4 regions of the Rhizobium sp. 01N48 genome follow, and region 3 is predicted to be linked to each of the others. Evidence: predicted binding sites of a transcription regulator. Region 3 holds the regulator's gene; each other region holds the start of a gene.
The links. Region 3 encodes PhoB, which activates phosphate uptake and scavenging genes when phosphate is short. Its sites were predicted from a motif close to TGTCATNNANCTGTCAT; they were not measured.
Positions count from the first base shown of each region.

Region 1 (7,067 bases), on a different contig from region 3:
ACGATTCCTCGGCCGAGCAGACGATACCGCCCATGCCGGCTTCGCGCGCCTGTTCGGCGCGACGCAGCACCAGCGAACGCGGATCGCCGCTATAGCCGGCCTCGGTGAGGTCGGCCTCGTCCATGGAGGTCAGTACCGTGACGCCGAGCAGGCAGAGCCCCGAGCCCTTGGCGGCCTCGACGGCGGCGCGCATTGCTTTGGGATAGGCGTGTAGCGTCAGCATCGACATGCCCATCTTGGCGATGTTCTCGACGCCCGAGGCGACCGTGTTGTCGATGTCGAGCAGCTTCATGTCGAGGAAGACTTTCTTGCCGTCCTTGGCAAGGTCGCGGGCGAATTCCAGTCCGCCGGCAAACACCAGCTGATAGCCGATCTTGTAGAAGGAGACGGTATCTCCGAGCGTCGCGACCATCTTCTCGGCTTCACCGAGTGTTGGAACATCCAGTCCGACGATCAACCGTTCGCGCGCGTCCATCTCACATCCATCCCTGCCAGTCTTCGATAGGCGTCCAGTCGCATGATAGGCGCCGATCCGCAAGACGGAAACAATAGAGATTGCCGCCGCCACCGGGCTGGTCGCGATCCCGCCCGATCGGCCGGCCCTCAAGGTGACATTTCAGAAGCGTGCCCACGCCGCCATGGCCGACGAATGCGATCGGCAGGCTGGTATCGTGCGTGGCGAGAATGCGCTCGACGTTGGATACGATCCGGCGCTGCGCATCGATCGCCCGCTCCCATCCGTTGAAGCTCTTCTCCGGATTGGCGAAGAACCAGTCCGCCGCCTTCTCGAATTCTGATGGAGGCAGGAAACCGGTCGCCGACCGGTCGTTCTCGTGCATTTCCTCGACGATCTCGACCGAAACGCCCGAGGGTGCGGCCAGAATTGCGGCGGTCTCGATCGCCTTGGTCTCGTCGCTGCTGACGATACGTCGCAATTGCGACGCCCATGGGTTACCCGCCGCCAGCCGTGCGCGTGCGGCGCCGACATCCGACAAGCCCCATTTGGGCACCGGGACGGCGGCGTCGATCTTCACTTGCGGGTGGGTGATATAGAGACCGAACACGTCAGCCTCGGCGGTAGATCCAGAGCTGCGCCGGCGGAATATTGCGGACGATGAAGTCGAAGTGCTGGATGTGGTAGCGCTCGGGCCGCGCGATGATCGGCGAAACCGGGCCGTAGGAAATCTGCACGAAGGGGCGTCCTGCCGGCAGGCGGTCCAGCACGCTTTCCAGCATGGCGATGCGCGCCTGCATCGGGAAGTTCAAAAGCGGCACGGCGGAAACGACGCTGTCGAATTTCTGCCCATCCATATGGGCCAGCGTCTTGTCGAGATTGAAGGCGTCGCCATTGATGACGTTTACGCCGGGATAGAGCCGCACCAGATGTTCGTAGAAGTCGGTCGAATATTCGATGGCGACGAGGTTTTCAGGCTTCACGCCACGCTGCAGGATGGCTTTGGTGATGGCGCCGGTGCCCGGGCCGAGTTCGAGAACCGGAAGGCCGGAGTTTGGGTTGATGACGCTTGCCATCTTACGCGCCGTGATCGACGACGTCGGCACGATGGAGCCAACTGTTTTCGGCCCCTGCATCATCCCCTTGAAAAACCGGATCTCCTCGTCGAATTTCTTGCCCAGCCGTTCCTTGAGGCGCAAGCCACCCATGCCGTTCTCCTTCGTGCAGCACATGCTGCATGCTTATGTGCAGGCAATACGGCGCTAAAACAAGGCAGAGCGTCGCAATTGACAAAGTTTGAACGGCAAATGCGACGCGCTACACGCGCATCGGCATCAGCACGTAGAGGGCATCGTCGCCGGCGGTGTCGCGAATGAGCGTCGGAGAGCCGGCATCGGCCAGAAGGAAGATCGCCTGATCACCGGAGAGTTGCGCGGTGATATCGAGCAGGTACTTGGCGTTGAAGCCGATTTCCATGGCGTCGGTGTCGTATCCGACCGCCACTTCTTCCGTGGCGCTGCCCGAATCCGGGTTGTTGACGGTGAGCAGCAGCTGTCCGTCCGAAAGCGCCAGCTTCACGGCGCGGCCGCGTTCCGACGAGATGGTCGAGACGCGGTCGACGGCCTGCGCGAAGCTCGTGCAATCGACGCGCATTTCCTTGTCGTTGCCGGTCGGGATGACGCGCTGGTAATCGGGGAAGGTGCCGTCGATCAGCTTCGAGGTCATGACGATAGAGCCGATGGAAAGGCGGATCTTGGCGTCGGAAACTTCGACCGTGACCATCGCTTCCGGGTTGTCGACCAGCTTCTGCAGTTCGCCGACCGTCTTGCGCGGAATGATGATGCCAGGCATGCCCTCGGAGCCCGAGGGAGCGTTGACGTCGGCGCGCGCCAGGCGGTGGCCGTCGGTTGCGACGGCGCGCAGCTTCAGGTCGCCTTCGCTTTCGATCGTGTGGAAGAAGATGCCGTTCAGATAGTAGCGGGTCTCTTCCGTCGAGATCGCGAACTGGGTGCGATCGATCAACATCTTCAGATCCGTCGCCTTCAGCTTGAAGGTGTGCGTGAAGGTGCCGGCCGTCAGGTCTGGGAAGTCGGATTCCGGCAGGCACTGCAGCGAGAACTTCGAACGGCCGGACTGAACCGTCATCGAGCCGCCATCCTGGCTGGTGGCGAGCAGAACTTCCGAGCCGTCGGAAAGCTTGCGCACGATGTCGTAAAGCAGATGGGCGGGAACCGTGGTGGCGCCGGGCTGCTCGACATTGGCGGGCGTCGCTTCCGTCACTTCCAGATCGAGGTCGGTCGCCTTCATGTCGAGGTTCTGGCCATCGGCGCGCAGCAGGATGTTCGACAGGATCGGGATCGTGTTGCGGCGTTCAACCACGCGGTGAACGTGGTTCAGCGACTTCAAAAGGTTGGACCGCTCAATAGTAATACGCATGGGATGCTACCGCTTTCGACCGTTACTGCCCGGGCGCGCTTGAACGCGCCTGAATAATGCCTTTCCCAAAAGCTGGGATCGGAGGATTGGACGCGCAAAATGGCAGAATTTTGCGGACGAATGCAAGAGGCGCAAAGGTCGCTGCCCCAGCAATTGCCATTTTCGCTGCGGATGCTCACAGAAATCACCGTTACCGGCGAAGTCCTGCCCCTTGCCGAAGAGAAAGGTGTCGCCCATAAAGGCCGGAAGCCAGAAAGGGCACACATATCTTGAGCAATGACGAGACGACGACAGAGGGCGGCAGGCAGCGCAGCTTCCGCCTGCACAACATGGCCGTTCCCGCCCGCCCGCAGGAGCCCGGCCTTTATCTCGTCGCGACGCCGATCGGCAATCTCGGCGACATAACGCTGCGCGCGCTGGAAACGCTCGCCGGTGCCGATGTGCTCGCCTGCGAGGACACCCGCGTCACCCGCGTGCTGCTCGATCGCTACGGCATCCAGAACCGCCCCTACGCCTATCACGAGCACAATGCCGACGAAGCCGGGCCCCGGCTGCTTGCCGCGCTCGAAGCGGGCAAATCCGTGGCGCTGGTCTCCGATGCCGGCACCCCGCTGGTCTCAGACCCCGGCTACCGCCTCGCGCAATCGGCGATCGAAGCCGGCTATCGGGTGATCCCGATCCCTGGCGCATCGGCGCCGCTGGCAGCCCTTGTCGGCTCCGGCCTTCCGAACGATGCCTTCCTCTTTGCCGGTTTCTTGCCCACCAAGGACAAGGCCCGCCGCGACCGCCTGTCCGAGTTCGCCGCCACGCCGGCGACACTGATGTTCTTCGAATCCCCGCACCGCATCGGCGCCACGCTCATTGCCGCAGCGGACGTTCTCGGCGGCGATCGCCCGGCATCCGTCTGCCGCGAGCTGACAAAGAGCTACGAGGAATTCCGCCGGGGCACGCTCGCCGAGCTCGCCGCTCACTATGCGGATGTCGATAATGTCAAAGGCGAGATCGTCCTCGTCATCGGCCCGGCGCCGGAACGCGCGATCGAAGAGACGGATATCGACGCCATCCTCGCCGATCTCTCGCAAACGCTTCCGACCGCCAAGGCCGCCGCCGAGGCCGCCCGCATCACCGGTCTCCCCCGCAAGGAACTCTATCAGCGCCTTCTCGACCGAAAGGCGGGCGATGTCAGGTAACGACGCTACGGACCCGCATCAAAAGGGTCTTCGCCGCAAGGCACTGCGTCGGGGCCATGTCTCCGAATACATCGCCGCTTTCTATCTCATTCTCAAAGGCTACCGCATTGTCGCGTTGCGCTACCGCACGCGCCTCGGCGAGATCGACATCATCGCCCGCAAGGGCGATCTGGCTGTGTTCGTCGAGGTGAAGGCGCGTCGCGACGAGGGCGCGGCCGTCGATGCCGTCTCGCATCTCGCGCAGACCCGCATCCGTGGTGCCAGCGATCTCTGGCTCTCCCGCCAGCGCGACCATGCCCGCCTGTCTCAACGCTACGACATCGTCGCCATCTTGCCCGGGCGATGGCCGGTCCATTTGCGCGATGCGTTCTGATCGCTTTCGTTAGCTGAGTAAATTCTTCGGAATTTGTAATCGGCCCGTCACAAAACTGTTAAGGAGGTGTCACAATAGGCCTCTATTGCGTCCTCACGCCAACAACGGTGGAGAGGGTTTTTCATGTTTAAGTCGATTTCATTGGCCGCTGCTGCGGTTGCTTTGTCCGCTTCCGCGTCCTTTGCTGCAACCGAAGTGACCTGGTGGCACGCCATGGGTGGCGAGCTCGGCAAGAAGCTCGAGGAAGTTGCCCAGAAGTTCAACGACAGCCAGAGCGAATACAAGATCGTTCCGGTTTACAAGGGCACCTATCCCGAGACGCTGACGGCCGCTATCGCCGCCTTCCGCGCCGGCCAGCAGCCCGCCATCGTTCAGGTTTTCGAAGTCGGYACCGGCACGATGATGGCCGCCAAGGGCGCCGTCTACCCGGTCTACCAGCTGATGAAGGACGAGGGTGAGCCTTGGGATCCGTCGAAGTTCCTGGCGCCTGTCGTCGGCTACTATTCCGACGCTGAGGGCAACATCCTGTCGATGCCGTTCAACTCGTCGACCCCGATCCTCTACTACAACAAGGACGTCTTCAAGAAGGCCGGCCTCGATCCTGAAGTCGCTCCGAAGACCTGGGCCGAGCTTGCCGAAATGAGCAAGAAGATCGTCTCTTCCGGCGCTGCCAAGTGCGGCTTCACCATGTCCTACGGCGCGACCTGGGTTGGCCTGGAAAACTACTCCGCCATCCAGAACCTGCCTTACGGCACCCAGCAGAACGGCTTCGGCGGCATGAACGCCGAGTTCACCTTCAACGGCCCGAACCAGGCCAAGTTCTGGGATCACCTGAAGACCTGGCAGGATGAAGGCGTCTACAAGTACGGCGGCCCGAGCGCCGGTGCCGACGCTGCTCCGCTCTTCTACTCGCAGCAGTGCGCAGCCTACATGAACTCGTCTGCTTCGCGCGCCGGCGTCATCAACAACGCCAAGGACTTCAAGGTCGGCTTCGCGCCGATGCCTTACGACGACACCGTCACCCAGGATCCGAAGAACTCGATCATCGGCGGCGCAACGCTGTGGGTTCTGAACGGTCAGAAGGACAAGGCTGTCTACAAGGGCGCCGCCAAGTTCTTCACCTACCTGTCGCAGCCTGAAGTTCAGGCCGATTGGCACCAGTTCACCGGCTACCTGCCGATCACCAACGCTGCTTACGAGCTTGGTCAGAAGCAGGGCTACTACGAAAAGAACGCCGGTTCTGACATCGCCATCAAGCAGATCATGCGCGGCACGCCGTCGGAAAACTCCAAGGGCGTTCGCTTCGGCAACCTGACGCAGATCCGCGACGTCATCGACCAGCAGTTCGAAGCCGTTCTCAACGGCAAGAAGACCGGTCAGGAAGCGCTCGACGAAGCCGCAAAGCAGGGCAATGCCAAGCTGCGCGAATTCGAAGCAGCGAATTCCAACTAAGGGTCGCTCCCTCCGTCAGCCCTCTCCGGCCCGTCCGGGGAGGGCATTTTCCTTGAGGGGTCATGCATGCAAACCAAACGCACCGTCTTCCAAAGCCGTCTCCTGCCTTATCTCCTGATCGCACCGCAGTTGCTCATCACGATCGTCTTCTTCGTGTGGCCGGCGGTTCAGGCCGTATGGCAGTCCTTCCTGCGCCAGGATCCCTTCGGTCTGAAGGACACCTTCGTCGGTTTGGCGAACTACACGCGCTTGCTGCAAGATCCGGATTATCTGAATTCGCTGACCGTCACCTTCGTCTTCTCGATCGGTGTCACCGTGCTGTCGATGGGGCTGTCGCTGCTCTTCGCGATCTGCGTCAACCGCGTGATCCGCTCGCAGCGCTTCTATACGACGCTTCTGGTCTGGCCCTATGCCGTTGCGCCGGCCGCATCCGGCCTGCTCTGGTGGTTCATGTTCAACCCCAGCGTTGGTATCATTCCCTATGTGCTGGAACATTTCGGCTACAGCTGGAACCATCGCCTGAACCCGAACAATGCGATGATCCTGATCATCATCGCCGCCGCCTGGAAGCAGATCTCCTACAACTTCCTGTTCTTCGTCGCCGGCCTGCAGTCGGTCCCGCATTCGCTGACCGAAGCCGCCGCGATCGATGGCGCCGGACCCATCAAGCGCTTCTGGACCGTGGTCTTCCCGCTGCTGTCGCCGACCACCTTCTTCCTGGCTGTCATCAACATCACCTACGCGATGTTCGACACCTTCCCGATCATCGACGCGGCCACCTCGGGCGGTCCGTCGCAATCGACCAACATCCTTGTCTACAAGGTCTATGCCGATGGTTTCGTCGGTCTCAATCTCGGCCCGTCGGCCGCGCAGTCGGTCGTGCTGATGCTGATCGTGGTCGTCCTGACCGTCGTCCAGTTCCGCTGGATCGAGCGCAAAGTGCAGTATTGAAGCGAGAGCCAGCCATGGTCGAGAACCGTCCCTTCCTCAATTTCCTCACCCACTTCGTGCTGATCATCGGCATCGGCATGGTGGTGTTCCCCGTCTACCTCGCCTTCATCGCCTCGACGCGCGGTCCCTCGGACTTCTTGACCGGCGTGGTGCCGATGACGCCGGGCCACCAGATGCTGGAGAACTACGGCGTGCTGCTCGGGACCGGCGC
Region 1 covers NZ_JBFTQT010000006.1:256,528-263,594, forward strand. The annotation lists gene pyrF (orotidine-5'-phosphate decarboxylase) at 1-475, opposite strand, end outside; gene AC1DOG_RS14480 (histidine phosphatase family protein) at 477-1,064, opposite strand; gene pmtA (phospholipid N-methyltransferase PmtA) at 1,066-1,662, opposite strand; gene dnaN (DNA polymerase III subunit beta) at 1,772-2,890, opposite strand; gene rsmI (16S rRNA (cytidine(1402)-2'-O)-methyltransferase) at 3,220-4,080, shown strand; gene AC1DOG_RS14500 (YraN family protein) at 4,070-4,453, shown strand; gene ugpB (sn-glycerol-3-phosphate ABC transporter substrate-binding protein UgpB) at 4,577-5,905, shown strand; gene ugpA (sn-glycerol-3-phosphate ABC transporter permease UgpA) at 5,972-6,856, shown strand; gene ugpE (sn-glycerol-3-phosphate ABC transporter permease UgpE) at 6,871-7,067, shown strand, end outside.
Region 1: a site for PhoB is predicted at 4,488-4,504, ahead of ugpB (sn-glycerol-3-phosphate ABC transporter substrate-binding protein UgpB). Genes of this name have one in related genera too.

Region 2 (7,067 bases), on a different contig from region 3:
GCCGGAGATCGGCGAGAAACTCTGGCTGCCGAAAGGATGCCGCTCCATCATCCCGACCGTGTAGGGAAAATCGCGCGGCGGCCCGCGAAACAGGTTGATGATAACACGAGCGCCCTCTCCCACAACGTCGGCCGACGCCAGCGCATGAAACCGCTCCGTGGTGCCGTTGTTGATATACCGCATCGTATCAGGATCGGCTTCGATGACCTCGCCGAACGGCGCGAAGGCGGCTTTGGTCAGCGGCTGGATATCGAGGAAGTCTGTCACGTCATTCGCCTTGTATGCGCCAGTGGCGTAGGGATTCGAGATCGGAAATCAGCGTCTGCAGGTCACGCCGCACGGTGGTCCAGATCGCGGGCAAATCGGCGCGATAATAATCGTGAACCATAAGATTGCGCATGCCCCGGATCTGCGCCCAGGGTATCTGCTCATGCTCACGAGGAAATTCCGGATGGTTGCTGGCGATCCGCGATGCCGCCTCGCCGAGCAGCACCAGCGACATGGTCACCGCAAGCTGCGTGCGCACGTCGGACAGGAAGGCCTGCTCGTCCATGTCTTCGGTGAGCATCCGCGCCTGTTCGGCGGCGGCCTGCATCCTGCCGATATAATCGACCAGCCTCTCCGCGCTCATATACGGGTCGCTTCCAAAAGAACACGCTCGCGAATGTTCTCAGGCAGACCGCCCGGCGTCACCAGATCCACCTTCACCCCCAGAATATCCTTCAACTCTTCCAGCAATCCGCCGAGATCGAACAGAGACGTCCCCGGCAGCGTATCGACCAGAATATCGAGATCGCTATCGGCCCGATCTTCGCCTCGCGCCACCGAGCCGAAAACACGCGGGTTCGCCGCGTTGAAGCGCGCCGTCGCCTCGCGGATCGCCTGCCTGTTTTGCTCCAGCACTTCCGATGGTCTCATCGTCTTCTCACACTACCACTCTGCAAGAATAATGGACGAACTCATATCGGCTTGGCCTCTTCGAGAACGCGCCGCCGGACATCTTCGGGGAAGTCGCCCGGTATCATAAGATGAACATCCGTCCCCAGAATATCCTTCAACTCTTCCAGCAATCCACCGAGATCGAAAAGAGACGTCCCCGGCAGCGTATCGACGAGAATATCCAGATCACTATCCACCCTATCCTCACCCCGCGCCACCGAGCCGAAGACACGCGGGTTCGCCGCGTTGAAGCGCTTGGTCGCCTCGCGGATCGCCTGCCTGTTTTGCTCCAGCACTTCCGATAGTCTCATCGTCTTCGCTCCTGTGAGACGACTATAAGCGGCGGATCGAAAAGAGAAAAGTGGCCAGCATGACCGCCGGCTACTCACCCTGCATTCGCCAACTGCGAACCAAATCGAGCGCCGTCAGCAGATTGGGGACATCTTCCTTCGCGGTGGCCCACACCTTATCCAAATCGATGTCGAAATATTCGTGAGCAATGCGGTTGCGCATCCCCCGCATGGCGGCCCAAGGAAATTCCGGGTGCTCGGACACAAACTCCGGATGCGCTTTGAGCAACTGCGATGCGATTTCTGAAGCCATCAGCAGGCTCATGCCCACGGCCCGTTGCAGGACAAGATTATCGATGAACTCTTCCCTGCTGACGTTTTCGATCATGCGATGGGCATCGGCCGCCGCCTGCCTCATACGATCGAGAAGCTTGGCGATCCGCTCCGGGCTCATATCGGCTTTGCTTCGTTCAGAACCTCACGGCGCACATCTTCCGGAAAGTCACCCGGTGTCAGCAAGTGGACCTCAGTGCCAAGCATCATCTGATCGAGCGCATCCTGCAAACCGCCCAGCGTCAGCAGCGTGCTTCCGGGCAGCGCATCCACCAGAATATCAAGATCGCTATCCGCCCGATCCTCGCCCCGCGCCACCGAGCCGAACACACGCGGGTTCGCCGCGTTGAAGCGCTTGGTCGCCTCGCGGATCGCTTGCCTGTTTTGCTCCAGCACTTCCGATGGTCGCATCGCACTCGCTCCCTCTCGACGACTATAAGCGGCGGACGGACAAGAGAAAAGCGGCGCCATCAGCGCGAGGGCAGAAGCGCCTCGAGCCTCAGGAGCGCGATGCGTTCCACCTGCGCCGTCGCCGTTTCGAATTCCGCGTCGCGGCTGTTGTCGATGCGCTTTTCAAAGGCCGAGAGGATTGCCTGCTTGTCGAGACCCTTTACCGCGATGATGAAGGGAAAGCCGAATTTTTCGACATAGGCGCGGTTGAGTTCGGTGAAGCGCTGGTGCTCCTCAGGGCTCAGCCGGTCGAGGCCGGCGCCGGCCTGTTCCTTTTTGCTATCCTCGGTCAACTCACCGGCGATCGCCAGGCGGCCGGCGAGATCGGGGTGGGCGCGCAGAACGCCGAGGCGTTCCTCCGGGCTCGCGGCGCGGAAGATCGCCACCAGCGCCGTGTGCACGCGGTCGACGTCGAGTGTCTCGCCGACGAAACCGTCGTCGAAGGCGCGCTCGGCGATGAAGGGCGAGTGCTCGAAGACGCCGCCGAAGCGGGAGATGAACTCGTCGCGCGCGATCATCAGATGGCCTCCGGCTTGTGGTGCTTGTGCCAATGCTCGGCGATCTCGATGCGGCGCGGGATCCACACCTTCTCGTGCTCCAGCACATATTGCATGAAGCGCTTCAGCGCCGCCGCGCGGCCCGGGCGGCCGACAAGCCGGCAATGCAGGCCGATCGACATCATCTTCGGGCTGCCCGCCTCACCCTCTTCATAAAGCGTATCGAAGGCATCCTTGAGATAGGTGAAGAACTGGTCGCCCGAGTTGAAGCCCTGCGGCGTGGCGAAGCGCATGTCATTGGTTTCGAGCGTATAGGGAATGATGAGGAACGGCTTGTCGTCCACGCCCTTCACCCAGAAAGGCAGATCGTCGGCATAGCTGTCCGACGAGTAGAGAAAGCCGCCCTCTTCCTGCACCAGCCGCAGCGTGTTGTCGGATGGCTTGCCCTGGTACATGCCGTAGGGCCGCTCGCCTGTTAGTTCGGTGTGCAGCCGCACGGCTTCGAGAATATGCTTGCGCTCCAGCTCTTCCTGGAAATCCTTGTATTCCAACCAGCGGTAGCCGTGGCTGGCGATTTCCCAGCCGGCTTCCTTCATCGCCGCCACCGCCTCGGGGTTGCGCGCCATGGCCTGCGTCACGCCGTAGACGGTCGCCTGCACCTTGAGCTCGGTGAACATCCGCCAAAGCCGCCAGAAACCGGCCCGCGAGCCGTATTCGTAGATCGATTCCATGTTGAGATTGCGCTGGCCGGGCCATGCCGCCGCGCCGACGATCTCCGACAGCAGATTTTCCGAGGCCGCGTCGCCATCCAGAATGCAGCTCTCGCCGCCCTCTTCGTAATTGATGACGAACTGCACGGCGATATTGGCGCCGCCGGGCCATTTCGGGTCGGGGGTGTTGCGGCCATAGCCGACGAGATTGCGCGGGTAAGTCTCGGATACCATGAAATCACCTTCCAGAAAGTCGGCGAACGGTAACACCTCAAGAGCGAATGTCGAGGCGGAAACTGCGCAACAGAGTTTTGCCTTTGTGGCACAACCGCTTAGGCCGGAACGGGAACCCGCTCGCGCCGCGCGCTGACCTTGCCCATCGGATGCAGCGAATGCACCCGGAACGGCCCGCCATTGCCCTCTTCGACCATCAGCGCCACGTTCGATATCTTTACGGGATCGACGAGAACCGGCTCGAAAACGCTGCGCAGCGATCGCTCGATGCGCGACATGTCGACCAGGCTGACCGGTCCGGTCAAAGGCATGTGGAAGCGGAACTCGTCCATCACGTGGGGGCATCCCCAGCGATGCAGATTGGCGAACTGCGCCGCCGAAAGCCCATCCGGATCGCTGCGCTCGATATCGGCATCGCTGAGCGGCGCCCGGAACTGGTCGAACTGCTGCACGATCGAGGAGGCCAGATACTGGACGTTGTCGCAGGGAAGCGAAGGCACCAGGCTGAAGATGCTACCGGTGCGCGCAACCTCGAGCCGCGGAATGGAAAATGGCGTCAGCGTGCCGCAGAAGCGCATCAGTTCCCGCAGGAGTTGCGGCTCCGACATGTCGGTAGCAAGCCGGAATGGTGCCTTCAACGCGCCGTGAAAACCGTAGCGCCGCGGCACCGCCGTATGAAAGGCGACCTCGTGGATGCTGAGCCCGCGGATCGCCGTGGGCTCCACCATTTCGCCAGAAAACACGTTTCGGCCAAGCCAATTGGCAGCCGCATGCGACAGCGGGTCATTCGCGGCGGGCGTGAAGCAGATGGCGTATCGCATGCAATTTTCTCCGTCGGCACCAGGCGCGACTCGTCAGCGCGCCGCCGTTTTGCAAGCAGATAGGCGATTTGCATGACAGATTGACGAAGGACAGCGAGTGCTAATTCACGTTTAACGTGAATTGCCAAATATCTCGCGAAAGTGGCCGCTGATTTCAGGATCAAGACGGCGAAAAGCGGAAAAGCGTAGGCGAAACGAGAAAATTCAAGCGAGCGCGAGGCACTTTAGCGTGAAGCGACGTGAATATGATTGATCAGGTGAAAGCTCTCGGGCACCGCAAACGGTATCGCGCTGCCAGCTGCCATACGCACCACCGCCTCGGCGAGCCGGTGAGCTAGGCCGAAGCTGACCTTGAAGCCACCGGTCAGCGCCAGCAGTCTCTCATGCGCGGGATGCGGACCGATCATCGGGTCGCGGTCGATCGCCTTGGGGCGCAGCCCCGCCCAGCGCTCGAAAACGGGCGCATCGCGCAGCAGAGGCACCAGCGCCCGCGCCTTCTCGACCAGCACATCCAGCTGCCCGTCGGTCGAAAAGGGTGCGTCGAAACGGTTCTCGCTGGTGCTGCCGATCGCGACATGCCCGCCCTCATGCGCCACCACGTAGAGCCCGTCGCGGAAGATTGTCGGGAGGCCAGGATCGATATCGGCCTTCAGAAGCGCCGACTGTCCCTTCACCGGCTGGCCGAGCGGCTGTGTCAGGCCCGCCGTGTCGCGCGCCAGAAGCGGAAACGACTGGTAACCGGCCGCAATGATGCAATGTCCGAAGGCAATCGGCCCCTCATCGGTCTCGGCGATCCCGCGCTCGGCATCTATGCCGCGAACAGCTGAATTCTCGATGATGCGGATGTGTTTGGCGCGGCGGAGGAACGCTGCGAGCACACCCGTCAGCGATCGTGGCGCCACCCGGCCGGCCAGCGTGTCATGCACAAAGCCGCCCTCCATACCGGAAGCGTCCGGCCAGCCGGATACTGCGGGCGTATCGATCACATGCCAATGGAAGCGGCGCTCGCCGGCATGCCAATGGCTGTCGGCATCGGCTGAATGTCCGAGCGCGATATCGCGCAGATGCGGCTTGGGCAGCGGGATCAGGCGGCCGGAGCGACGGTAGCCCGTTGAGAGACCCGTCTCGGCCTCCAACCGCGCCACCTCGGCCTCAAGCGCCACGAGCGCATCGAACTGAAACTGCTTCTTCGGGTTCCATTTGTCCGGCATGTGCGGCATCAGCGCGCCGAGCAGGCCACCGCTCGCCCCACCTCCGAGCACGCCGGCATCGATCAGCACCGCGTCGATCCCCATGCGCTCGGCGTAGACGGCCGCCCAAAGGCCCATGATGCCACCGCCGACGATCAACAGTTCAGTGGACGATTGACCCGAGGGCAAGGCCGGACTATCGGCTGTTGACATGACAGACATCGATCCCGATCAGATTAATTTGGCACAGGCTGAGATAGCGAACCGGCCGCTTGAATGGCGCGACGGCGATATGCCCTATTCGCCGGCCTTTGGCGACCATTTTTATTGCCAGACCGACGGCCGCCTCGAATGCGGCCATGTCTTCCTCGCCGGAAACGGCCTGCTCGAGCGATGGGCCGAGGCGCAAAACTTCCTGATCGGTGAGCTCGGTTTCGGCACCGGCCTCAACTTCGCCGAGACCTTCAGGAACTGGAAGCTGGAGCGCGCGGAAGGACAGCATCTGCACTTCATGTCCTTCGAGCTCTACCCGATGCGGCGAGACGAGATCGACCGCGCGCTGTCGCACTGGCCGGAGATCGACGCCGAGCGCATCGCGCTGGTCTCGGCCTGGCCCGATCAGCCCGAGGGCACCTTGTCCTTAAAGCTCGACGAGCAGACCACGCTCAGCGTCGTCTGCGGTCGGGCGCTCGATGGCGTGGCGGCCGCTAAGGCCGGCTTCGATGCCTGGTATCTGGATGGCTTCGCCCCATCGCGAAATGCCGACATGTGGTCGCAGGAGCTGATGACGCTCGTCTGCGAAAAGACCGTCCCCAATGGCACCTTCGCGACCTACGCCGCCGCCGGTTTCGTCCGGCGCAATCTGGGCGCCGCCGGCTTTGCGGTCGAGCGCCGTCCGGGTTTCGCCGGCAAGCGCGAAATGCTCTGCGGCGTCAAGCGCGCCGAGGGTTAGGTCGAGATCCGGATCAGCTCAGCGAAATCCCGCTCGCGCGGCTTTCCTTGCCGAGCCAGAGTGCGATCTTTTCTTCCAGCAGTTCCGGGCTGATCGGCTTGGCCATGTAGTCGTCCATGCCGGCGTCCAGGCAGAGATCGCGGTCGGCGTCGAGCGCGTGCGCGGTGACGCCGATGATCGGCACGCGGTGCCCCTGCCCGCGCTCAAGCTCGCGGATGCGCCGCGCCGCGTCGTGGCCGTTCATCACGGGCATCGATACATCCATCATGATGATGCGCGGCGTATAGGCTTCCCAGGCCTCGACAGCCTCTTCGCCGTTCTTGACGACGAGGAAGTTGAGACCCGTAGCCTGCAGGATCTGCGTGAAGACAATCTGGTTGACCTCATTGTCCTCGGCGACGAGCACATCGATGAAGGACGGCGGCGCTCTTTCGTTGAGTGGTTCCGGCAATAATTCAGGTTCCAGCGGCGGCGCCTCGATGACGGGGCGCAGCGTCGGCGCCAGCCTGATACGGTTGGTCCGGACGACGTCGACGATGGTATTGCGCAGCACGTTGGCCCGCGCCGGCTTCATCAGATGCGCCTGGCCGTTCAGCGCCGCGAATTCCTTCTCGGTGCCGGAGATATCCATCGACGTCAGGAAGACGATCG
Region 2 covers NZ_JBFTQT010000001.1:51,968-59,034, reverse strand. The annotation lists gene AC1DOG_RS00300 (ureidoglycolate lyase) at 1-267, opposite strand, end outside; gene AC1DOG_RS00295 (HepT-like ribonuclease domain-containing protein) at 269-631, opposite strand; gene AC1DOG_RS00290 (nucleotidyltransferase family protein) at 628-918, opposite strand; gene AC1DOG_RS00285 (nucleotidyltransferase family protein) at 960-1,250, opposite strand; gene AC1DOG_RS00280 (HepT-like ribonuclease domain-containing protein) at 1,321-1,683, opposite strand; gene AC1DOG_RS00275 (nucleotidyltransferase family protein) at 1,680-1,973, opposite strand; gene uraD (2-oxo-4-hydroxy-4-carboxy-5-ureidoimidazoline decarboxylase) at 2,033-2,530, opposite strand; gene puuE (allantoinase PuuE) at 2,530-3,453, opposite strand; gene AC1DOG_RS00260 (DUF1045 domain-containing protein) at 3,552-4,274, opposite strand; gene AC1DOG_RS00255 (NAD(P)/FAD-dependent oxidoreductase) at 4,499-5,677, opposite strand; gene mnmC2 (tRNA (5-methylaminomethyl-2-thiouridine)(34)-methyltransferase MnmC2) at 5,676-6,416, shown strand; gene AC1DOG_RS00245 (response regulator) at 6,430-7,067, opposite strand, start outside.
Region 2: a site for PhoB is predicted at 4,347-4,363, ahead of AC1DOG_RS00260 (DUF1045 domain-containing protein). Genes of this name have one in related genera too.

Region 3 (7,067 bases):
GCTGATGACGCTGCCGACCATCATCATCGCCACCCGCGCAGCCCTGCGCGCCGTGCCCCCTTCGATCCGCGCAGCCGCTCTCGGCCTCGGCGCTTCGAAGATGCAGATGGTGTTCCACCACGTCCTGCCGCTGGCAATGCCTGGCATCCTGACCGGCACCATCATCGGTCTGGCGCACGCGCTCGGTGAAACCGCGCCGTTGCTCCTGATCGGCATGGTCGCCTTCGTTGCCAATGCGCCTGCCACCCCGATGGATCCCTCCACGGCTCTGCCGGTGCAGGTTTACATGTGGGCAAACGAAGCCGAACGCGCCTTTGTCGAGCGCACGTCCGGCGCCATCATCGTCCTGCTCCTGTTCCTGATCGTCATGAACCTCGGAGCCATTCTCTTGCGTCGTCGCTTTGAGCGCCGCTGGTAAACGGAGTAAACATCATGAACATGTTGACGGAAGCAGCAGTTGAGAAGGCGCTAGACCAGAAGATGAATACCATTCCGTATAAAATGATCGGCCAGGACGTCTCGGTTTACTACGGCGAGAAGCGTGCGCTTTTCGACGTGAAGCTGAACATCCGCGAAAACACCGTGACGGCTCTCATCGGTCCATCGGGCTGCGGCAAGTCCACCTTCCTGCGCAGCCTGAACCGCATGAACGACACGATCGACAACTGCCGCGTTACCGGCAAGATCACGCTTGATGGCGATGATATCTACGATCCGGATATCGACGTCGTCGAACTGCGCGCCCGCGTCGGCATGGTGTTCCAGAAGCCGAACCCGTTCCCGAAGTCGATCTACGAAAACGTCGCCTACGGCCCGCGCATCCACGGTCTCGCCAAGGCGAAGGCCGACATGGACGTCATCGTCGAGCAGAGCCTGCAGCGCGCCGGCCTGTGGAACGAGGTCAAGGACCGCGTGCATGAAGGCGGCACCGGCCTCTCGGGTGGTCAGCAGCAGCGTCTGTGCATCGCCCGCGCGATTGCCGTCAGCCCCGAAGTCATCCTGATGGACGAGCCCTGCTCGGCGCTTGACCCGATCGCGACCGCCAAGGTCGAGGAGCTCATCCACGAGCTGCGCGAAGCCTACACGATCGTCATCGTCACGCACTCGATGCAGCAGGCAGCCCGCGTTTCGCAGCGCACCGCCATGTTCCACCTCGGCAACCTCGTCGAGGAGAACGATACCGACAAGATGTTCACCAACCCGGATGATCCGCGCACCCAGGATTACATCATGGGCCGCTTCGGTTGATCTCCGAAACCGGTAAACCTCAGGACATTCAAGGATAAGCCCCATGGCATCGACACATATCTATTCCGCCTATGACGATGATCTCAAGTTCCTGACGCGCCGCATCTCCGAAATGGGCGGCCTCGCGGAACAGATGGTCGGCGACGCCGTTCGCGCGCTCGTCAACGGCGACACTTCGCTCGCCCAGAAGGTCATCTCCGACGACGTGATCCTCGATCACGCCGAGCGCGAGATTGGCGAAAAGGCGATCATCACCATCGCCCGCCGCCAGCCGATGGCCGCCGACCTTCGCGAAATCATGGGCTCGATCCGCATCGCGGCCGATCTCGAGCGCGTCGGCGATCTTGGCAAGAACACCGCCAAGCGCGTCATCGCGGTTCAGAGCACGGGCGTTCCGCGCAAGCTCGCCCGCGGTCTCGAGCATCTCTCCGAACTGGCGCTCGTCCAGCTCAAGGAAGTTCTCGACGTCTACACCAGCCGCGTTGCCGATCGTGCCAAGTCGATCCGCGAACGCGACGAGGAAATCGACGCGATGTACACCTCGCTGTTCCGCGAGATGCTGACCTACATGATGGAAGATCCGCGCAACATCACCAGCTGCACGCACCTTCTCTTCTGCGCCAAGAACATCGAGCGCATCGGCGACCACGCCACCAACATCGCAGAGACCATCTACTACATGGCTACCGGCGCCCAGCCGGAAGGCGAGCGTCCGAAGGACGACACCGCCAACACCGTCGGCGCGGTCACGGAATAAGCGTTCCGGACCCACGCCCCCAGGAGACCGAGACGAATGATCCCAAGAGTAGCAGTCGTTGAAGACGAAGAAGCACTGAGCGTGCTTCTTCGCTATAACCTTGAGGCCGAAGGCTTCGAAGTCGATACCATCCTTCGCGGTGACGAGGCCGAGATCCGGCTGCAGGAACGCACGCCTGATCTTTTGATCCTCGATTGGATGCTGCCCGGCGTATCCGGCATCGAGCTCTGCCGTCGCCTGCGCATGCGCCCCGAGACGGAGCGCCTGCCGATCATCATGCTGACCGCCCGTGGCGAGGAAAGCGAACGCGTTCGCGGCCTGTCGACCGGCGCCGACGATTATGTCGTCAAGCCGTTTTCGACGCCTGAGCTCGTTGCCCGCGTCAAGGCGATGCTGCGCCGCGCCAAGCCCGAAGTGCTCTCCTCGCTGCTGAAGTGCGGCGATATCGAGCTCGATCGCGAAACCCACCGCGTTCACCGCAAGAGCCGCGAAGTCCGCCTCGGACCGACCGAATTCCGCCTGCTGGAATTCCTGATGTCGTCGCCGGGCCGCGTCTTCTCCCGCTCGCAGCTGCTCGATGGCGTCTGGGGCCATGACATCTATGTCGACGAACGCACCGTCGATGTGCACGTCGGCCGCCTGCGCAAGGCGCTCAACTTCTCCAACATGCAGGATGTCATCCGCACGGTTCGCGGCGCCGGCTATTCCATGGAAGCGTAAGGCGCTTCCATTCCATCCGATCCAACGAAAAACGGGCCCCGCGAGGGCCCGTTTTCTTGTGTTCCTTATCCGGCTTTCCGGGTCATGCGACCCGGTTGGCTGCCTTGCGGCGCTCGTTGACCGGCTGGTAGGCCATGCGCTGGTGGTAGGTGCAGTATGGCGAGTTGTCAGGGGACTCGCAGCCGCAGAAGTGGAAATCGTCAGTCAGCGGATCGCCGACCGGCCACTTGCACGTACGCTCGGTCAGTTCCGTAAGGCCGAGGCGGCGCGAGATCGGAACGACAACGTTGGAAGCCGGACGGTAGCGGACTTCCTCGATCGCATCGATGTCCATCTCTTCCTTGAGAGCCACTGCGCCCTGCGGGCGGGCAACGGCGCGGCTTGGCGAGATGCGTGCGGAATTGAAGTTGCTGGCAGCGCGCGGGGTCGAAACCGCCGGGCGCTTCGGCGCTCTGGTCGCGGTCGTCGTGCCGCCGGCCTTGGCGCGGCCAGGCAGGTTCAGGCGGTGGACCTTGCCGATGACGGCGTTGCGGCTTACACCGCCAAGTTGTGCCGCAATCTGGCTGGCGCTCAAGCCTTCGGCCCAAAGCTTCTTCAGTCTTTCAACGCGCTCGTCTGTCCAGTTCATGCCCTGTCTCCGCCTTATTGCGTTGGTGTAGGCAGAATCCTTCACCCATGGCACGGACGTGTCCGGACCAAGAAACGCTTGCTCGATTTTGGTGACTAGTTCCGCCGCATGCAGTCTAGTAATTGAGTTTTAACCTAGAGTGAGGGCGACTCCGTGACAAGAGTCGGTTGAATCGCGGCGAATCGATTTCTCGGTTTTCCCCAACTTGCTGGGTGGTAGAGTCATTTCTGCAACATTAGCTGTTGATAGCTCGCCGGCGCCCCGATGCTTGCTTGACGCATGCGGCAAAAGCTCAGTTTTGTTGACATCGCACTGCGAAAAGACAATAGTGCCCCTCGCCGCCGAAAGGCGGCATTTTTCATTTCCGGGCACCCGCTTTTTAGCCGGAGTCCGGGCCTTTGTTGAGCGAATGACAGGAGATCGCGCCATGGCTGAAGCCGCGCCGCTTTATGATACCTACTCTCGTGCCCCGCTGCGGTTCGAGCGAGGAGAGGGCGTGTGGCTGATCACCGAAACTGGCGAGCGATATCTCGATTTCGGCGCGGGCGTTGCCGTGACCTCCGTCGGCCATAGCCATCCGCACGTCGTCGGCGCGCTGAAGGATCAGGCCGAGAAGGTTTGGCACCTCTCCAACATTTACGAAATCCCCGGCCAGGAGCGCTTTGCCAAGCGGCTGACCGATGCAACCTTCGCGGATAAGGTGTTCTTCACCAATTCCGGCGCCGAAGCGCTGGAATGCGCGATCAAGACCGCGCGCCGCTACCAGTATTCGAAGGGCCATCCCGAGCGCTTCCACATCATCACCTTCGAAGGCGCCTTCCACGGCCGCACGCTGGCAACGATTGCCGCCGGTGGCCAGGAAAAGTATCTCGAAGGCTTCGGCCCCAAGACGCCCGGTTTCGACCAGGTTCCCTTCGGCGATATCGAAGCCGTCCGTGCCGCGATCACCGATGCCACGGCCGGTATCCTGATCGAGCCGGTACAGGGTGAGGGTGGTATCCGCCCGGCGACCACGGAATTCATGAAGGCGCTGCGCCAGCTCTGCGACGAAAACGGCCTGCTTCTGATCCTCGATGAGGTTCAGTCCGGCGTCGGCCGCACCGGCAAGCTCTTCGCGCATGAATGGTCCGGCGTGACGCCCGATATCATGGCGGTCGCCAAGGGCATCGGCGGTGGTTTCCCGCTCGGCGCATGCCTGGCAACGGCCGAAGCGGCCTCCGGCATGAAGGCCGGCACCCATGGCTCGACCTACGGCGGCAACCCGCTCGCCATGGCCGTCGGCAATGCCGTGCTCGATGTCATCCTCGAGGAAGGCTTCCTGCGCCACGTCAACGACGTCGCGCTAGTCTTCCGTCAGGGCCTTGCATCGCTGAAGGATCGTTTCCCTGATGTGATCGAGGATATCCGCGGCGAAGGCCTGATGCTCGGCGTCAAGGCGGCTGTTCCGTCAACTGAGCTGTTGCAGGCCATCCGCGCTGCCAACCTGCTGGCCATTCCGGCCGGCGACAATGTCATCCGTTTGTTGCCCCCGCTCGTCGTCACCGCTGACGAAGCCCGCGAAGGCCTCGCGCGCCTGGAGCGCGCCGCCGAGAGCGTGCGCGCCAAGGCAAAGAAGACGGCTTGAATGGATGGATGCCCGGCCGGATGGCGGGCGCAACAGGTTAAAGACAGATGGCTTCCCCAAAACACTTTCTCGATCTCTCCGCGGTAACCTCTTCCGACCTCAGGGTCATCATGGACGACGCCAAGACCCGCAAGCAGGCCTTCAAGGCTGGCCAGGGCGACAAGCCGCTGGCAGGCAAGATGCTGGCGATGATCTTCGAAAAGCCCTCGACGCGTACCCGCGTCTCCTTCGACGTCGGCATGCGCCAGCTCGGCGGCGAAACGCTGTTCCTCTCCGGCACCGAAATGCAGCTCGGCCGCGCCGAAACGATTGGCGACACCGCGAAGGTCCTGTCGCGCTATGTCGACGCTATCATGATCCGCACCACCGATCACGCCCGCATGCTGGAGCTCGCCGAACATGCGACCGTTCCCGTCATCAACGCGCTGACGGATGATACCCATCCCTGCCAGATCATGGCCGATATCATGACCTTCGAAGAGCATCGCGGCCCGATCAAGGGCAAGACGATCGCCTGGATGGGCGATGGCAACAACGTGCTGCATTCGCTGGTCGAAGGGGCTGCCCGTTTCGGCTATCGCATGAACATGGCGGTACCTCTTGGTTCCGAGCCGAAGGATCACTATCTGAACTGGGCCCGCAATGAGGGCGCCGAGATCATGCTGAGCCATGATGCAGACCGTGCGGTCGCCGGCGCCGATTGCGTGGTGACCGATACCTGGGTCTCCATGAATCAGGAACATCGGGCCCGGGGTCACAACGTCTTCCAGCCTTATCAGGTCAATTCGGCTTTGATGGCACAGGCCGACAAGGATGCATTGTTCATGCATTGCCTGCCGGCCCATCGTGGTGAGGAAGTTACCGACGAAGTGATCGACGGCCCGCAATCCGTGGTCTTCGATGAAGCGGAAAACCGTCTTCATGCGCAGAAGTCGATTCTTGCTTGGTGCCTGGGCGCGATCTGAACCATACTGGAGGCCACATCGGGCCGGACAGGCCCGTGGCCGCGCTGGCGGATGGACGGGCTCGTCCACTGCCCTCAGACTAGGAGAAGACCATGGCAGAAGCTGCAGCCACCCTTGGCGAATTCGATTTCGCCGGTGATGATCATGTCGTTCCGTTTCAGGTGGAAGGCCTGGATGTGCGCGGTCGCGCCGTCCAGCTCGGCCCGATGCTGGATGCGATCCTCGATCGCCACAACTATCCCGCACCCGTCGCCCGTCTGCTGGCCGAAGTCATCGCGCTGACGGTGCTGCTTGGCACGTCGCTGAAGTTCGAAGGCAAGTTCACCGTGCAGACCAAGAGCGACGGCCCGGTCGATCTGCTTGTGGCCGATTTCTCGACGCCCGAGAACGTGCGTGCCTATGCCCGCTTCGACCAGACGCTTCTGGACGAGGCGGTCGCCGCCGGCCGCGCAGAGCCAGAGCAGCTGCTCGGCAAGGGCATGCTGGCGTTTACCATCGACCAGGGCAAGTTCAGCCAGCCTTACCAGGGCATCGTCGCGCTCGACGGCGCCACGCTGGAGGATATCGCCGGCACCTACTTCCGTCAGTCGGAACAGATCCCGACGCGCGTGCGCCTCGCCGCCGCCGAACTGTTAGACCGCGACGAGCAAGGCAAGTCGCGTCATCGCTGGCGGGCAGGGGGCCTCGTTGCCCAGTTCCTGCCGGAAGCGCCCGAGCGCATGCGCCAGGCCGACCTGCATGGCGGCGATGGCGACGAAGGTACCATCAAGCATGCGGAAGACGATGCCTGGGCCGAAGCGCGCTCGCTGGTGGAAACCATCGACGCCGACGAGCTGACGGATCCGCAGGTCGGCGTCGAGCGCCTGCTGTTCCGGCTGTTCCACGAGCGCGGCGTGCGCGTTTACGAGCCGCGCGAAGTGTTCGACCGCTGCTCCTGCTCGCGCGAGAAGATCAAGGGCGTGCTCAAGGGCTTCTCCGCCGAGGAGATCGAGGCGAGCCAGGAAGAGGGCAAGATCGCGGTCACCTGCGAATTCTGCTCGACGACCTATCGTTTCGAGGCCGAAGAACTCGCGCAGGCGGCTGAATGACCTGAGGCATGTCGCGCAAAAGTGTGCAGCGGCTTTG
Region 3 covers NZ_JBFTQT010000003.1:398,524-405,590, reverse strand. The annotation lists gene pstA (phosphate ABC transporter permease PstA) at 1-418, shown strand, start outside; gene pstB (phosphate ABC transporter ATP-binding protein PstB) at 433-1,248, shown strand; gene phoU (phosphate signaling complex protein PhoU) at 1,292-2,005, shown strand; gene phoB (phosphate regulon transcriptional regulator PhoB) at 2,042-2,725, shown strand; gene AC1DOG_RS08385 (GcrA family cell cycle regulator) at 2,808-3,353, opposite strand; gene AC1DOG_RS08380 (aspartate aminotransferase family protein) at 3,781-4,977, shown strand; gene argF (ornithine carbamoyltransferase) at 5,025-5,942, shown strand; gene AC1DOG_RS08370 (Hsp33 family molecular chaperone) at 6,035-7,030, shown strand.

Region 4 (7,067 bases), on a different contig from region 3:
GCGCGGGCTCGTCAAGGAAGGCGAAAACCCGCTGCGGGTCGCAGCCGAGCGCCTTGCCAATGACGGCGTCAGCATTCTCCACACGATCGGCGGCGACGACACCAACACGACCGCGGCCGACCTCGCGGCCTATCTCGCCGCCAACGGCTACGACCTGACGGTCGTCGGCCTGCCGAAGACCGTCGACAACGACGTCGTTCCGATCCGCCAGTCGCTCGGCGCCTGGACGGCGGCCGAAGTCGGCGCGCACTTCTTCGACAATGTCAGCAACGAGCAGACCGCCGCTCCCCGCACGCTCATCATCCATGAAGTCATGGGCCGCCACTGTGGTTGGCTGACGGCGGCCACCGCCCGCGCCTATCTGAAGCGCACCCGCAACAATGAATATGTCGACGGCATGATGACCAATGCTGGCATGAAGAGCATCGACGCGGTTTATCTGCCCGAAACGCTCTTCGACCTCGAGGAAGAATCGGCGCGCCTGAAGGAGATCATGGACCGCACCGGCCATGCGACGGTCTTCGTCTCGGAAGGCGCCTGCCTGGACGCTATCGTCGCCGAGCGCGAGGCAGCCGGCGAAACCGTCAAGCGCGACGCCTTCGGCCACGTGAAGATCGACACGATCAATGTCGGCGGCTGGTTCCAGAAGCAGTTCGCGAGCCTGCTGAACGCCGAGCGTTCGCTGGTTCAGAAATCCGGCTACTTCGCCCGCTCCGCGCCTGCCAATGGCGACGATCTGCGCCTGATCCAGAGCATGACCGACCTAGCCGTCGAGAGCGCGCTGAACAAGGTCTCGGGCGTGACCGGCCACGACGAAGGCCAGAACGGCAAGCTGCGCACCATCGAATTCCCGCGCATCAAGGGCGGCAAGGCTTTCGACACCTCGGTCAAGTGGTTCGGCGAACTGATGGACGAGATCGGCCAGAAATACGAAGACGCATGATTGACGCAGGCGAGATATGATGTCTTTGCTTGTCCTCTAATGAAAGAGGAGGAGATTCCATGTCGCTCGAAGCTTGGCTGGCATTTGCTGCCGCATCGGCAATCATGCTGGCTATCCCAGGGCCGACGATTCTCCTCGTCGTATCTTACGCGCTCGGCCACGGCCGCAAGACAGCCTTTGCGACCGTGAGCGGCGTGGCGCTCGGCGACTTCACCGCGATGACGGCGTCGCTCTTCGGCCTCGGCGCGCTGCTGGCGGCGTCGGCCACGCTGTTTACCGTCCTGAAGTTCATCGGCGGCGCCTATCTGATCTGGCTCGGCATCAAGCTCTGGCGGGCGCCGATCATTGACGGCCCGATGGCCGACAATGACAATCTGCCCGAGGAGAAATCGCTGAAGATTTTCCTCCACGCCTATGTGGTGACCGCGCTCAACCCGAAGAGCATCGTGTTCTTCGTCGCCTTCGTGCCGCAGTTCTTGAATCCTGCGCTTCCCTTCTTCAGTCAGATGCTGATCATGGAAGCCACCTTCCTCGTGCTCGCGACAATCAACGCCTCCACTTACGCGCTTGCCGCGCACGCCGCGCGGGGCCTGATTCGCAAGGCCGCCGTGCAGCGCGCGGTCAATCGCACGGGCGGCACATTGCTCATTGCAGCCGGTGCCGTGACCGCCGGATATCGCCGTATCGCCGCCTGAGAATCTCAGGTTACCGACCGCGAAAAGCTCAAGAAATTTTCCGTGGGTTGCCGCAAAGCAACGAATAGGTTAATTGGCAATTCAGGGCTTAAGGTTTTTGGTAACTTTTGACGCTGCCGGGGTGGCGCGTTTTCACGAGAGTGAGAGTATGGCAGCGATCGGTATTTCCGGCTTGAAACGCAATCTCATCGTATCCACGATGCTGTGCTGCGTTGCTGCTGGCTGCTCGAGCGTCGAATACACCTCCCAGGCAGATTTGATGGCCGAACAGGTCGTCGTCCCTACCCCGAAGCCCGGCGAAGACGCGATGTTCGCGGCCATTCCAGCAGGCGAAGGCACACCTGGTACTCAGATCGGCGGCGATCAGACCGCTCCATCCGTCGCAACCGCCGCCATGCCGACAGTCGATTCGGCGCAGCAGACCGCGCAGTTGCAGCCTGCCGCTTACGGCCAGATCCCGCTGACACCTGAAATGACCGCGATCCAGTCCGTGGTGCCGACACCGCGTCCGGGTGCTCCGTCGACCGAACTTGCTTTCGCCGCCAGCCCGCAGAACAATGCCATTGCCGCCCTGTCGGCGATCGACACCACGCCGCACTCGATGATGGACTACGGCTTCGACACGTCGGGCCCGATGGACCCGCCGACCGCGCCGCCGATGTTCAGCGACAATGACAGCGACGACGATGGCGCACCGACGGTCGAAAAGAGCGCGATCACCAAGATCATCGAAAAGTACTCGCAGATCTATAAGGTTCCCGCGACGCTGCTTCACCGCGTCGTTCACCGCGAAAGCCGATACAACCCGAAGGCCTACAACAAGCGCGGCTACTTCGGCCTCATGCAGATCAAGTACAACACCGCCAAGTCGATGGGTTACGACGGACAGCCTGAAGGCTTGTTCGACGCCGAAACCAACATCAAATATGCCGCCAAATACCTGCGCGGCGCATGGCTGGTGTCCGACAACAGCGAAGACAACGCCGTCAGGCTATATGCCCGCGGCTACTACTACGACGCAAAGCGCAAGGGCATGGACGACATCGCCCACGGCAACTACTAAGCCTTACAGCCTTTAACGTCTCTATTGCGCGAGATCGGCCGAGGCCGATCGGGTCGGCGGCGGCAGCTTCGCCAATATCTCCTTCAGCAGAATTTCCGGCCGGTATCTGAGCCAGCTCGGTGTCAGGCCAAGCCTGACCATGACGAGACTGGCCYAGGGCACGATCACCATGCTCTGTCCGTCATGTCCTTCCAGCCAGAAGGCGTCGTCCGGAATGCCGGTCTCCCCGCTCCTGCCGCTGCCGGGCGGGCGAAGCCAGGACTGACCATGCGAATACATGCCGCCGGAAGATGCCGTCGGCGTGCGCATCATGCTCATGAAGCTCTCGGGCAGCAGCCGCTCACCGTTCCAGACCCCATCCTGCAGCAGGAACTGCCCGAACCGCACCCAATCGCGCGCCGTCGCATAGAGATAGGAACTGCCGGCGAAAGTTCCGCGCGCATCCACTTCGAACGCCGCGCTCGACATGCCGAGCGGATCGAACAGCGCCGTCCTCGGATAGTCGATCGCCTGCTTCTCGTCGCCAAGGCGATCCATCCAGATGCGGGAGATCAACACGGATGTTCCGCTAGAGTAGTTGAACTGCGTGCCGGGGTCGTCGTCGAGAGCAAGGCTTGCCGGCAGCGCCGTCTGGTCGGCGTCGAGATAGAGCATGCGCGTGACGTCAGCCACGGTGCCATAATCCTCGTTGAACCTGAGGCCGCTCTCCATCCCAAGCAGCTGCCCAAGCGTGATCTGCGACCGCTTGTCGTCGCGCCATTGCGCAAACAGCCCGGCATCCTCGGCGCCGATCTTGCCGTCGAGCATCAGCCGGCCGACGAGCGCCGCATTGACCGTCTTGGTCATCGACCAGCCGATCAATGGCGTTTGCGGCCCGAAACCCTTGCCGTAGTTCTCCGCGACGATCTTGCCGTCATGCAAGACGACCACGGCGCGCATATGCGCGCCCGTCAAATCAGGGTCGGCGAGCAGTGCTGCAATCGCCGCGTCGTTTTCGATCGGCAGCGCGGCTGCGTCCTGTGCAGGCTTCGCGACGACAGGCTCGGGCACCGCCTTTCGCGCAGCAGCGAAATCGCCATCAGGCACGGCCGTGCAGCCGAGGCCATCGCGGTAGATCGCATAATTGGCCGCAAACAGCCCGAGGATGCGCGCCGTCACCTGCTTGCCGGCCTCATCGACCTGCACGCGAATCAATCTGAGTAAGGGATTGCCGGGCGCCTGGACGTCTTCGGCAAGCACGGCATTCGCATCGCGCCCCGCCAAGAAGACATTCGAGCAGACGATCTTCGCCGCATAGCCGTCGCCGATCCTGAGCAGCTCCGGCGGCCTGACATAAAGCCAGCCCGCACCCGCAACGACGATGACAGCAACACCCGCAGCCGCCGCCTTCAAGATGCGCAGAACGCGTCCCATGAGCACCCCTCCCCAGCCAATAGAGAAACAGGAAAATTGCCCTTTAGAAAGCGCCGTCAAGTCCCGGCCGTTCCCAATTGCGCGAGGCGCCCGCAGCCCGGCCGCCCACAGGGGACGTCATCAAACTGTAGCGCCGCCGCGTTAAACGCCCTGAACGCTAAATGTTGAGAGACTCACTTATGACGGAATTTGCCCCGGATGCCGGCTTCCGCAAGAACCGGAAACTCAAGGCAGCTCTTCTCCGCCACAAGGCCTTTTCGAAAGAGGGCCTGTCCGAACGTCTTTTCGGGTTGCTCTTTTCCGGCCTCGTCTATCCGCAGATCTGGGAAGATCCCGATCTCGACATGAAGGCAATGGAGCTCGAGCCGCATCACCGCATCGTCACCATCGGCTCCGGCGGCTGCAACATGCTCGCCTATCTCTCGCAAAGCCCGGCTTCGATCGACGTCGTCGATCTCAACCCGCACCATATCGCGCTGAACAAGCTGAAGCTTGGCGCCTTCCGCCACCTTCCCGCTCACGCCGATCTCGTTCGCTTCCTGGCAAGACCCAACCAGTCCGCCAACAGCCAGGCCTTCGATCGCTTCCTGTCGGCCAATCTGGATGAAGCCACGAGCAACTACTGGAACGGCCGCAAGTTCGGCCGCCGCCGCGTCACCGTCTTCGACCGCAACATCTACAAGACGGGCCTGCTCGGCCGCTTTATCGGCGCCGCCCACCTTCTCGCCCGCGTCCATGGCATCGACCTCACCGGCGTCGCCAAGGCGAAGACGATGGAAGAACAGCGCCAGCTCTTCGACGAGAAGATCGCGCCTCTGTTCGAAAAGCCTGTCGTGCGCTGGATCACCAGCCGCAAGAGCTCGCTCTTCGGCCTCGGCATCCCGCCGCAGCAATATGACGAGCTCGCAAGCCTCGCCGCCGACAATTCGATCGCGCCGGTTCTGCGCCACCGCCTTGAAAAGCTCACCTGTCATTTCCCGATGCAGGAGAACTACTTCGCGTGGCAGGCCTTCGCCCGCCGTTATGCCGATGAAGGCGAAGGCCCGCTGCCGACCTACTTGAAGGCCGAGCACTACGAGGCGATCCGCGCCAATGTCGATCGCGTCAGCGTTCATCATGCAAGCTTCACCGAACTGCTTGCCGGCGAACCGGCCGCCTCGCGCGACCGCTACATCCTGCTCGATGCGCAGGACTGGATGACGGACCAGCAGCTCAACGACGTCTGGTCGGAAATTTCGCGCACCGCCCGCGACGGCGCCCGCGTCATCTTCCGCACCGCCGCCGAAAAGAGCATCATCGAAGGCCGCCTGTCGCCCGCCATCCGCGACCAGTGGACCTATCTCGAGGATCGCTCGCTCGAACTGACCGCGCTCGACCGCTCGGCGATCTACGGCGGCTTCCACATCTATGTGAAGAAGCCATGAGCCAGACAGATATGAGCCCGGTGGACGCCCCCTCTGAGAAACATGCCGACCTGATGGACGGCATGTATCGCTACCAGCGCCATATCTATGATCTGACGCGCAAATACTATCTCCTTGGCCGCGACCAGACGATCCGCAATCTCGATCTTATCAAGGGCGCCACGCTGCTCGAGGTCGGCTGCGGCACCGGTCGCAACCTGGCGCTGGCCCACAGGCATTATCCTGAGGCCAAGCTCTACGGCCTCGACATCTCGCAGGAAATGCTGATCTCGGCCCGCAAAACCTTCGCGGGCCTGAACACCTCGGCCGATTTCCGCGTCGCCGACGCCACGGCCTTCAACGCCCGCGATTTCGGCGTTGATGGCTTCGACCGGGTGATGATCTCCTACGCGCTGTCGATGATCCCCGATTGGGAACGCGCGATCGACGCCTCGCTCGCGGCACTCGCGCCCGGCGGCCAGTTGCACGTCGTCGATTTCGGCCAGCAGGAAGGCCTGCCTGGCTGGTTTCGCGCCCTGCTGCGCTCGTGGCTCGACAAGTTCCACGTCACGCCGCGCGCGACGCTGCGAGACGTCCTGCAGGCCAAGGCTGACCAGGAAAATGCCCAGCTGATCTTCAAGACGATCGGCGGCGGCTATGCCTGGCGCGCGATAATAATTAAGGCCCGCTAATATTTAGCTTGAAACTAACCGATTTTTTACGTTGATATGGTGAATAGAGAGGGCATCTAAGCGCTGGACGCGTCAATTCGAAGGTCAGGCTGTGGGGCAAAAAGATCATTCGGTTCACGACGGAACATCCATGCGCCGGCTTCTGTTATGCGTATTGCCCCTTGCCCTTATGCTCGCTGGCTGCACCTCCTCGGGCTATGACTATCTCTCCACCGCCTCCATAAAGCCGAAGATGCGGTTCCAGGACACCGATCCGCAGGATTTCGGGCCTAAGCATCCGCAGCAAAACGCCATCCACGGCATCGACATCTCCAAGTGGCAGGGCGATATCGACTGGCAGACGGTGCGCAAGTCGGGCGTCGACTTCGCCTTCATCAAGGCGACCGAAGGCAAGGACCGCATCGACCCGCGCTTCAGCGAATACTGGCAGGAAGCTCGCCAGGTCGGCATTCCGCACGCCCCCTATCATTTCTACTATTTCTGCTCGTCCGCCGACGAACAGGCGGACTGGTTCATCAGCAACGTGCCGAAGGAATCCATGAAGCTGCCGCCGGTGCTCGATGTCGAGTGGAACGGTGAATCGAAGACCTGCCGCACACGTCCCGATCCCGAGACCGTGCGCTCCGAGATCAAGCGCTTCATGGACAGGCTCGAAGCCTATTACGGCAAGCGCCCGATCATCTACACCTCGGTCGACTTCCACCGCGAAAATCTCGACGGCTATTTCCAGGATTATCACTTCTGGGTCCGCTCCGTCGCGAAGCACCCTGAGGTCACCTACGCCAACCGTCGCTGGGCCTTCTGGCAGTACACCTCGACCGGCGTGATCCCTGGGATCAAGGGCCCGACTGACATTAA
Region 4 covers NZ_JBFTQT010000001.1:366,718-373,784, reverse strand. The annotation lists gene AC1DOG_RS01825 (pyrophosphate--fructose-6-phosphate 1-phosphotransferase) at 1-943, shown strand, start outside; gene AC1DOG_RS01820 (LysE family translocator) at 1,003-1,638, shown strand; gene AC1DOG_RS01815 (transglycosylase SLT domain-containing protein) at 1,787-2,701, shown strand; gene AC1DOG_RS01810 (serine hydrolase domain-containing protein) at 2,723-4,114, opposite strand; gene AC1DOG_RS01805 (BtaA family protein) at 4,294-5,538, shown strand; gene AC1DOG_RS01800 (class I SAM-dependent methyltransferase) at 5,535-6,209, shown strand; gene AC1DOG_RS01795 (glycoside hydrolase family 25 protein) at 6,340-7,067, shown strand, end outside.
Region 4: a site for PhoB is predicted at 4,230-4,246, ahead of AC1DOG_RS01805 (BtaA family protein). Genes of this name have one in related genera too.